One region of the Nonomuraea sp. NPDC052129 genome, then DNA from elsewhere that is predicted to be linked to it. Evidence: predicted binding sites of a transcription regulator. Region 1 holds the regulator's gene; each other region holds the start of a gene.
What was found. The regulator HrcA, encoded in region 1, represses chaperone genes, less so after heat shock. The targets are predictions, from matches to a motif close to TTGGCACTCTCNNNNNGAGAGTGCCAA.
Positions count from the first base shown of each region.

Region 2: groES (co-chaperone GroES) is a predicted target of HrcA. The motif match lies at 1,432-1,458, and genes of this name have one in related genera.
Region 3: AB0L53_RS02900 (DNA starvation/stationary phase protection protein) is a predicted target of HrcA. The motif match lies at 1,363-1,389, and genes of this name have one in related genera.

Region 1 covers NZ_JBFAVX010000026.1:1,308-4,580, forward strand. Annotated here, with positions in the region: gene AB0L53_RS40380 (ATP-binding protein) at 1-5, shown strand, start outside; gene dnaJ (molecular chaperone DnaJ) at 17-1,156, opposite strand; gene hrcA (heat-inducible transcriptional repressor HrcA) at 1,168-2,181, opposite strand; gene AB0L53_RS40395 (hypothetical protein) at 2,326-3,096, shown strand; gene AB0L53_RS40400 (DUF3097 domain-containing protein) at 3,114-3,273, shown strand, end outside.
Region 2 covers NZ_JBFAVX010000004.1:455,369-458,641, reverse strand. Annotated here, with positions in the region: gene AB0L53_RS13440 (class I SAM-dependent methyltransferase) at 1-1,230, opposite strand, end outside; gene groES (co-chaperone GroES) at 1,545-1,859, shown strand; gene groL (chaperonin GroEL) at 1,942-3,273, shown strand, end outside.
Region 3 covers NZ_JBFAVX010000001.1:632,580-635,852, forward strand. Annotated here, with positions in the region: gene AB0L53_RS02895 (alkaline phosphatase PhoX) at 1-676, opposite strand, end outside; gene AB0L53_RS02900 (DNA starvation/stationary phase protection protein) at 824-1,291, opposite strand; gene AB0L53_RS02905 (helix-turn-helix domain-containing protein) at 1,399-2,154, shown strand; gene AB0L53_RS02910 (VIT domain-containing protein) at 2,151-3,273, shown strand, end outside.

The DNA.
Region 1 (3,273 bases):
GCTGAACGTATCCCGTTCAGCGGCCGTTGAACGCGTCCCGCAGCCGCGAGAAGAACCCCTGCTGCCCGGGGGCGAACTTCCCGGGCGGCCGCTCCTCGCCACGCTGCTTGGCCAGCTCGCGCAGCAGCTCCTCCTGCGCCGGGTCGAGCCGCAGCGGGGTCTCCACATTGACGTGGATGAGCAGGTCGCCGCGGCCCGTCTCGTTGAGCCGCTGCACACCCCTGCCGTACATCGTGATGACCTGGCCCGACTGCGTGCCCGGCCGCACGTCGACCTCCTCGGAGCCGTCGAGCGTCTCCACGGCGAGGTTGGTGCCGAGCGCGGCGGCCGTCATCGGGATCTGGACCGTGCAGTGCAGGTCGTCGCCGCGCCGCTCGAAGATCTCGTGCGGGCGCTCGACGATCTCCAGGAAGAGGTCTCCGGGCGGGCCGCCGCCGGGGCCGATCTCGCCCTCGCCGGCGAGCTGGATGTGCGTGCCGTCCTCGACGCCCGCGGGGATGCGGACCTTGATCGTACGGCGGGTGCGCACGCGGCCGTCACCCGAGCACTCCTGGCACGGGTGGCGGATGATCGTCCCGAAGCCGCCGCACTGGGGACACGGCCTGGAGGTCATGACCTGACCCAGGAACGACCGGGTGACCTGGGAGATCTCGCCGCGCCCGTTGCACATGTCACAGGTGTCGGGGTGGGTGCCGGACGCGGCGCCCGCGCCCTGGCAGACCTCGCAGAGCACGGCCGTGTCAACGACCAGCTCGCGGGTGGTGCCGAAGGCGGTCTCGCTCAGGTCGAGCTCCACGCGGATGGTCGCGTTGCGCCCTCTCCTGGCCCGCGAACGGGGCCCGCGCGCGCCCCCGGCCGTGCCGAAGAAGGCGTCCATGATGTCGCTGAACGGGAAGCCCGCGCCGAAGCCGGCCGCTCCCTGACCCGCGCCGGCGCCGCCGAAGGGGTCGCCGCCCAGGTCGTACATCTGACGCTTGTTGGTGTCGGACAGCACCTCGTAGGCCTGCGTGATCTCCTTGAACCGCTCCTGGGTCGCGGGGTCCGGATTGACGTCGGGATGGAGTTCGCGGGCAAGCCTGCGGTAGGCCTTCTTGATCTCTTCCTGACTGGCGTCACGGCGCACCCCGAGGGTGGCGTAGTAGTCGCTGTTTGCCACTTATCGACCTCTTATGATGCAGCCAGGATTTGGCTGACGTAGCGTGCCACCGCGCGCACGGCGCCCATCGTCACGGGATAGTCCATCCTCGTGGGGCCTAGCACGCCTAGCCGAGCCAGTTCGTTGTCGCCAGAACCGTACCCGGTTGCGACGATCGACGTGCCACGGAGGAACGGGTTCTCCGAGCCGATGCGCACGGTGAGCGTGGACGGGGTGTCTGTGGAAGTCTCGCCGAGCAGCCGCATGAGCACGACCTGCTCCTCCAGTGCTTCGAGCACGTCGCGCAGCCCGGTCGAGAAGTCGGCCCCGGCGAGGTTGGCCGCACCGGCGAACACGATCTTCTCATCATGGCGCTCGACCAGCGTCTCGAGGAGCACCGACAGGATAGTGGCCACCACGGGACGGTCTTCGACGGGCAGCCGCTCCGGCAGGTCGGCGACCTGATCGGGGACGTTGAGCAGGCCGCAGCCGTCGAGGGAGGCGTTGAGCACCGCGCGCAGGTGCGCGATGCGGGTGTCCTCCACCGCTTCGGGCAGCTCGACCACCCGCTGCTCGACGCGGCCCGTGTTGGTGATCAGCACGAGCATGATCCGCCGGTCGTGCAGGGGCACGAGCTCGACGTGCCTGACCGTCGAGCGGGTCAGCGTCGGGTATTGCACGACCGCGACCTGCCGGGTGAGCTGCGCGAGCAGCCGCACTGTGCGGGTGACCACGTCGTCGAGGTCGACCGCGCCGGCGAGGAACGTCTCGATCGCCCGGCGCTCCGCCCCGGACAGCGGCTTGACCTGCGAGAGCCGGTCGACGAACAGGCGATAGCCCTTGTCCGTCGGCACACGGCCCGCGCTGGTGTGCGGCTGGGTGATGTAGCCCTCCTCCTCCAGGGCGGCCATGTCGTTCCTGACCGTCGCTGGGGAGACCTTCAGGTTGTGGCGTTCGGCGAGCGCCCTGGAGCCCACCGGCTCGTTGGTGGACACGTAGTCTTCGACAATGGCGCGGAGCACCGCCAGCTTCCTATCGTCGAGCACGCGCTCACCTCCTACCTCTGCCTTTCAGGAAACGACAGGTCTAGCACTCTGTGTTCCCGAGTGCCAAGTGTACGGCTCCCGCCCACAAGGTGCGATAACACCGGAGCTAGCGAGTGGCCGCCCATAGGGCGCACACTGGCCGATATGACCGATGACTCCCAGCCCCCCGCCTACGGTCCGCCGCCGGGACAGGGTCCGTACCAGGGGCAACCTCCCCAGTACGGCCCGCCGCCGCCCCAATATGGTCCGCCGCAATACGGCCAGCAGCACTACCAGCCCGGCCCTTACGGGCAGCAGCAGCCGTACCAGCCCGGACCTTACGGCACGCCGCAGCGGTTCGGCCCTCAGGTTGACCCGAAGTTGATCAGACCGCGGTTGCGGTGGATCGCGGTCGCCTGGGGCCTGGCGCTGCTCGCCGGCCTGGTCGGGGTGGGAGTGTTCGTGAGCGGCATCCTGAACACGGTGGGCGCGGTGGCCCCGTCCAAGACGTTCACGGCGGGCCAGAGCGTCACCGTGCCGCTGGACCCGGCGGACAAGCCGGTGGTGTACCTCGCCAGTGAGAGCCAGGTCCACTACATGTGCCGGATCGACGGCGGTCCTGGCGAGGCCAAGCTCGCCAGGACGTCCGGCACCGAGCGGGTCACCGTCAACGGCACGCAGTGGAATCTCATACTCGTGGTCAACGCGCCGGTCAAGGGCGAATACCAGTTCACCTGCACGACCCAGGAGCCGACGAACGTGCGCTTCGGCGTCGGCCGCGACTTCGCCGCCGCAGGCGCCGCGGGCGGGCTGGTGGGCGGTGTGGCGGCGCTGCTGGTGATCCCGGGTCTGGGCGTACTTGCCGCAGTCATCACGACGATCATGGTGGTCACCCGGCGCAGCTCTCATCGCAAGCGCCTTGCGGCGGGCGGGTGATTTGCTACGGTCCCCGTGTGTACGACGGCGATGTTCTAGCGGGAAATTGGCGGCGGCCGGGCAAGGGCAAGATCCCACAGGTGCCCGCCGAACTCGATCTGGTCGTGGAGGACGCCGAGAGCGGCTTCTGCGGCGCCGTGGTGGCCTGCGACAAGGAGGCCGTCACGCTGGAGGACC
Region 2 (3,273 bases), on a different contig from region 1:
AGATTTGTCACCCGAAAGTCGCAGGTCATTTCTGAGCCGTTCGATGTCGACCGCCGAGGCTCGCTTCTTGATGACGACATTTCCGACTTGCCGCTCGCGAAGGGTGGCGCGGAGGCGCTTCAGAGAGAAAGGCAGCACTTCTTCCACCGTGTAACGCGCGGCCCATGGGGTGTCCAGCGGTTCGTCGCCGGTGATGTAGGCGATCATCGGGTCGGGGAGACGGCCGCCGACCATCTCGGCGACCTCCCCGACGAGGTGCGCGCGGATCGCGGCCCCGTCGGGTTCGTACACGAAGCGACCGACGGGGCCGGTCGGCGCCTCGGCCCCGCGGGCGACGAGCGTCTCGCCGCCGGGCAGCAACGTCGCCCGCCGCACCGGCCCCTCGCCTCGCACCGGCCCCTCGCCTCGCACCGGCCCCTCGCCTCGCACCGGCCCCTCGCCTCGCACCGGCCCCTCGCCTCGCACCGGCCCCTCGGCTCGCGTCGGCTCTTCGGCTTGCGCCGGCCTCTCGGTGGGGCCGGTCCAGAGGGCTGCCTCCTTCACCTCGCCCTTGTACGACACCCACTCGGCTTCGGCTTCGCCCGGGATGAACTCGTACGGGATGCCCGGAGCCACCTTCAAGCAGGCCCGCCGAGCCCTGGCGACCAGGTCGAGCACGACCGGCCACGGCGGCGAGTAGGCCATGGGGTCGAACGTCCTGCCCCGGCTCGTCCGGCGGGCGGGGTCGGCGAACAGCCAGTCGTAGTCCTCCGGCGAGACCGTCGCGGCGTCCGCCTGGCGTACGGTGACCCGATCCGCGAGCCCGAGCGCCTCCGCGTTGGCTCGGGCGACGGCGACGGTCAGCGGGTCGAGGTCCACGGCGTCCACGACGCAACCGGCGCGGGCCAGGGCGAGGAAGTCGCCGCCGATGCCGCAGCAGACGTCCACGACCCGCGTCCCGCCGGCGGGTCCGGCCAGGCGGTGAGCCCGGTGGGCGCCGACCTCGGCTCGGGTGGCCTGCTCCAGACCGTGCGGAGTGAAGTACATGTGGGCCGCGTCGGCGCCGAACTTCGCCTTGGCGCGCTCGCGCAGCGCCGCCTGGGTGAGGGCGGCCGAAGTGAGGTCGGCGTCGTACGACCTGCGGAGCCTCGTCGCCGCGATCACCGGATCGGCGCCCACCACCTCGACGGCCTCGTCGAGTGCGCGCTGCCCGCGCGGGGTGAGCAACTCGGTGAAGGCGTCGAGATCCACGTCACCCGACGTTAGCGTCTCCCCGCCGCACTCCAGCCTGCCGGTGTGCGCGTACGGTGGCAGGTGGACGGGCACGTCTGCCCTGCGCCAACAGTGCGTGTCACCCCAATTACCCTCAACCTTGGGCAAGCTCTTGGGCCTTATCGCTCTGAGCAGACGCGTTCGTGTTGACTGTCAAGCCCCTCTTGCATATGTTTCCTGTTGGCACTCTCCCCTTGAGAGTGCCAACGTGCGACGAGGCAGGTCTGACACCCGCGACGGCAGGCCCCGCTGGTCGCCTCTTCTAGATCATTCAAATCTGAAGGGGAGGTCCGATCGTGACGACCGCCACCAAGGTTCCCGTTAAGCCGCTCGGCGACCGCATCGTGGTTCAGCCGCTTGAGGCCGAGCAGACGACCGCTTCCGGCCTGGTCATTCCTGACACCGCCAAGGAGAAGCCGCAAGAGGGCAAGGTCCTCGCGGTGGGCCCGGGCAACTGGGATGAGGACGGCGACAAGCGTATTCCGCTCGACGTCGCTGAGGGCGACATCGTCCTCTACAGCAAGTACGGCGGCACTGAGGTCAAGTACGGCGGCGAGGAGTACCTCGTGCTCTCCGCCCGCGACGTTCTCGCGATCATCGAGAAGTAAGCCGGATGCGTCAGGCCCCGGGCGCGCGTCTCCTCTGAGCGCGTGCGGCCGGGGCTTTCGACGCTAGGAGAGGACTTTCAGCATGGCGAAGATCCTAGCGTTCGACGAGGACGCACGCCGCGCGCTTGAGCGTGGCGTCAACGCCCTCGCGGACGCCGTGAAGGTAACCCTCGGCCCCCGTGGCCGCAACGTCGTCATCGACAAGAAGTTCGGTGCTCCGACGATCACGAACGACGGCGTGACCATCGCTCGTGAGATCGAGCTGGAGGAGCGCTACGAGAACCTCGGCGCCCAGCTCGCCAAGGAAGTCGCCACCAAGACCAACGACGTCGCTGGTGACGGCACCACCACCGCGACCGTCCTGGCTCAGGCGATGGTCCGCGAGGGCCTGCGCAACGTGGCCGCCGGCGCCTCGCCGCTGTCGCTGAAGCGCGGCATCGACAAGGCCGCCAAGGCGATCAGCGACAAGCTGCTGGCCAGCGCGCGCCCGGTCGAGGACAAGAAGGAGATCGCGAACGTCGCGACCATCTCCGCTCAGGACGCCAAGATCGGCGACCTGATCGCCGAGGCGTTCGACAAGGTGGGCAAGGACGGTGTTCTCACCGTCGAAGAGTCCAACGCCATGGGCATGGAGCTCGAGTTCACCGAGGGCATGCAGTTCGACAAGGGCTACCTGTCGGCCTACATGGTGACCGACCCCGAGCGCATGGAGGCCGTCCTCGAAGACGCCTACATCCTGCTCACCCAGGGCAAGATCTCCTCGATCTCCGACTTCCTGCCGCTGCTCGAGCAGATCGCGCAGACCAAGAAGCCGCTGCTCGTGGTCGCCGAGGACGTCGAGGGCGAAGCCCTGGCCGTCCTGGTCACCAACAAGATCCGCGGCACGTTCACCTCGGTCGCCGTCAAGGCTCCGGGCTTCGGCGACCGCCGCAAGGCCATGCTGCAGGACATCGCCATCCTCACCGGTGGCCAGGTCGTGAGCGAGGAGGTCGGCCTCAAGCTCGAGAACGTCGGCCTTGAGGTGCTCGGCAACGCCCGCCGCATCGTCGTGACGAAGGACAACACGACCATCGTCGACGGCGGCGGCGACCAGCAGGCGATCGAGGACCGGGTCAAGGAGATCAAGATTGCCATCGAGCAGTCTGACTCCGACTGGGACCGCGAGAAGCTGCAGGAGCGCCTTGCGAAGCTGGCCGGCGGCGTGTGCGTGCTGCGCGTCGGCGCCGCCACCGAGGTGGAGCTCAAGGAGAAGAAGCACCGCCTCGAGGACGCGATCTCCGCTACGCGCGCCGCGATCGAGGAGGGCATCGTCTCCGGCGGTGGCTCCGCGCTGATCCACGTCGCCAAGGACCTCGACGACCTGGGCCTGACGGGCGACGAGGCGACCGGTGTCGCCATCGTCCGCCGCTCACTG
Region 3 (3,273 bases), on a different contig from region 1:
CGCCGTCGAAGTGGCGGGCGTCGTCCATCTGGTGGCGCGTGGCCTTGAGCAGGGCGGCGGGCGACGGCACCGGCTTCCAGTCACCGGCGACGCAGAGCACCTCCAGGGTGCCCTCAGTGAGATCGCCCCAATCGCCGGGCCTGAACCGGTAGAAGCACCCGTCGGGCTCCCCCTCCGTCAGGTAGACGACCTGCCGGTCGGGGTCGCAGGCGGCGGCCTCGTGCTTGAACCGGCCCATGGCCAGGCGGGGGCGCCCGGCCCGCATGCCGTACGGGTCGCACTCGAACACCCGGCCGCGGTCACCGAGCTCGCAGGAGAGCCAGCTGTGCCACGGCGTCGCACCGCCCGCGCGGTTGCGGTCGGTGCCGGACAGGATGCGGTAGGCGTCGGCGATCGAACCGTCGGCGCGGAACCGGAGCGCGGACGCGCCGCCGAGCAGCGGCAGCTCGGAGTTGGACACGTAGATCCAGCCGGTGCCGTCAGGGAAGCACGCGCCGCCGTCGGGTGCCGCGTGCCACGTCAGCCCGGCCACCTTCTGGCCCGAGCGGGCCACGACCCGGCCGCTGAACCCCCCGGGCAGCGCCAGATCGTCGCCGCCTGGCGGCTCCAGCGGGCCGTAGGGGCTCATCCCGCCCTGCCAGAGCGGGCCCGTGCGGAGGAGAGTCTTGCTGGACATCGTGAGGCCTCCCTCTAGGTGCCACGCTAGTCGACCCCGCCGACATGAATGACAGGGAGGCCCGAGATCAAACTCTGCGCGAAATCTCTGGCCGTCAGGTGAGCGCGACGATGCGCCGGCCGCCCGGGAGCGCGGGCAGTGGCGGTGTCAGCGCTGGGCCTGGAACATCCAGTGCTGCTTGTCGATGTCCTGAGCCACCGCGATGAGCAGGTCCTGGCTGACCGGGTCGGGCTCATCAGTCGCGGCGACACGCTCACGCATCCGCTTGCCGACGGCCTCCAGGATGTCGGTCATCGTCGCCACGACCTTGCCGTCCTCGATCCAGCCGTTCTCCGGCTGCGAGAGCTTGGTGGACTTGGCGATGGTGGCCGCGCGGCCGTCCGGGTTGATGCTCAGGGCGACGGCGCGTTCGGCGATGGTGTCCGCGTGCTCACGGGCCAGGGCGGTGACCTCGTCGAGCTGGAGGTGGATCTGCCGGAAGTGCGGGCCGGTCAGGTTCCAGTGCATCTGCTTGGCCAGCAGTGAGAGATCGAGGAGATCGACCAGGGCTCCTTGAAGGGCCGTCGCGACCGTCTTCTTCGCATCGCCCGAGAGCGGACCGGTGATCGTAGCCATGATGTGTTCCTCCCCGTGGTTCGACATCAGGGTCTCTTTGCGACCCACCCCCTTTGCCCGCTTTCCCTTGGTTGACACTGCAATAGTGACAGTGTAATTGTGAAGGTATGAGCGAGACCTGGACCATCCGTGAGCTGGCGGAGCGCGCCGCCGACGCGTTGCGCGCGCACGCCCAGCCGCACGCGCAGCCGCTCAACGGCCGGGTCCGCGACGTGCCCGGCGAACGGTTGATCAGGTGGTACACCACGATCGGCCTCGTCGACCCGCCACTGACCAGGCGTGGCCGGATCGCCCAGTACGGCCGGCGGCATCTGCTGCAGCTCGTGGCCATCAAGCGGCTGCAGGCGGCCGGGCGGTCGATCGCGGAGATCCAGACCGCCCTGACCGGCGCCACGGACACGACCTTGGAGCGGACCGCCCACCCCGGCTGGTCGCCCCTGGACGAGGACGTCGCGGCGACGGCGGCCGTTCTGGACGCCACGACGACCGGGACGACGGCGCCCCAGGGCGAGGCGGCTCAGGATGAGGCGGGCATTGCGGAGAGTGAGACGGGCCTTGCGGAGGGCGAGACACCTGAGGCGGCGGCCCTCCCCGACGGCTCGGCGACTCGGTCCGGGAGCCCGCGCGGACGGTTCTGGGCCGCGCGCCCCGCCGATACTCCTCCGCCCGACGGTGCGGGCCGACCCGCACCCCTCCCCCGGCCCAGGGGGCACGGGGCGCTGGTGCGTGGGATCAGGCTGGCCGACGGAGTGACGCTCGTGCTCGACGGCGCCGGCCGTACCCCGGCTGAAGACGACATCCAGGCGGTACTCACCGCGGCGGCACCGCTGCTGGCGCTGCTCGAAGAGAGGAAGCTAGCATGAAGATCACTTCGCTCGAGCCCACCCGGTGCCTGCCGGTGCCGGACGCCGGGTTCGGCGCGCTGCGGACCGCGCGCGGGAACCTGCCTCTGGAGAGCGTCGACGTGTCCGCCGACATCTCCGGCCTGATGGCCGAGGTCGAGGTGACGCAGGGCTTCCGCAACCCGTACGACGTCACGCTGGAGGCCACCTACGTCTTCCCGCTGCCTGACAGGGCGGCGGTGACGGGGTTCAGGATGGAGGCCGACGACCGGGTGATCGACGGCGTGCTCAAGGAGCGCGGCCAGGCCAGGGCCGACTACGACCAGGCGCTGCGCGAGGGGAAGCGGGCCGCGATCGCCGAGGAGGACCGGCCCGACGTGTTCACGATCACGGTGGGCAACCTGCTGCCGGGCGAGCGGGTGACGGTCCGGCTCACCCTGAGCCAGCCGCTGCCGTACGAGGACGGCGCGGCCACGTTCCGCTTCCCGCTGGTCGTCGCCCCCCGCTACATTCCGGGCACGCCGCTCGACGGCCCCGGCGCCGGCGACGGCACCGCGCCCGACACCGACGCCGTCCCCGACGCCTCGCGCATCACGCCGCCGGTGCTCCTGCCCGGCTTCCCCGATCCGGTACGCCTGTCGCTGACGGCCACGATCGACCCCGCCGGGCTGGACCTGCGGGAGCTGGCCTCCAGCCTGCACGTGGTCGAGGAGGAGGGTCATACCGAAGAAGAGGGTCATACGGTACGACTGCGGCCGGGCGAGCGGCTGGACCGCGACTTCATCCTGCGGCTGTCGTTCGAGGCCTCGACCGCGTTGCAGCTCGACGGCCGGGGCGCGTTCTCGCTGACCGTGCTGCCCCCTGCGCTGGAGTCGCCACGCACGCCGCGCGACCTCGTCCTGCTGCTGGACAGGTCTGGCAGCATGGGCGGCTGGAAGATGGTCGCCGCGCGCCGGGCCGCGGCGCGGATCGTCGACACGCTGACGGAGCAGGACCGGTTCGCGGTGCTGACGTTCGACTCGGTGGTGGAGGAGGCGTTCGAGGGGCTCGTGACGGCCTCGGACCGCAACCGCTACCGCGCGGTCGAACATCTCGCGCGCGTGGACGCCCGCGGCGGCACCGAACTGCTGGAGCCGCTGC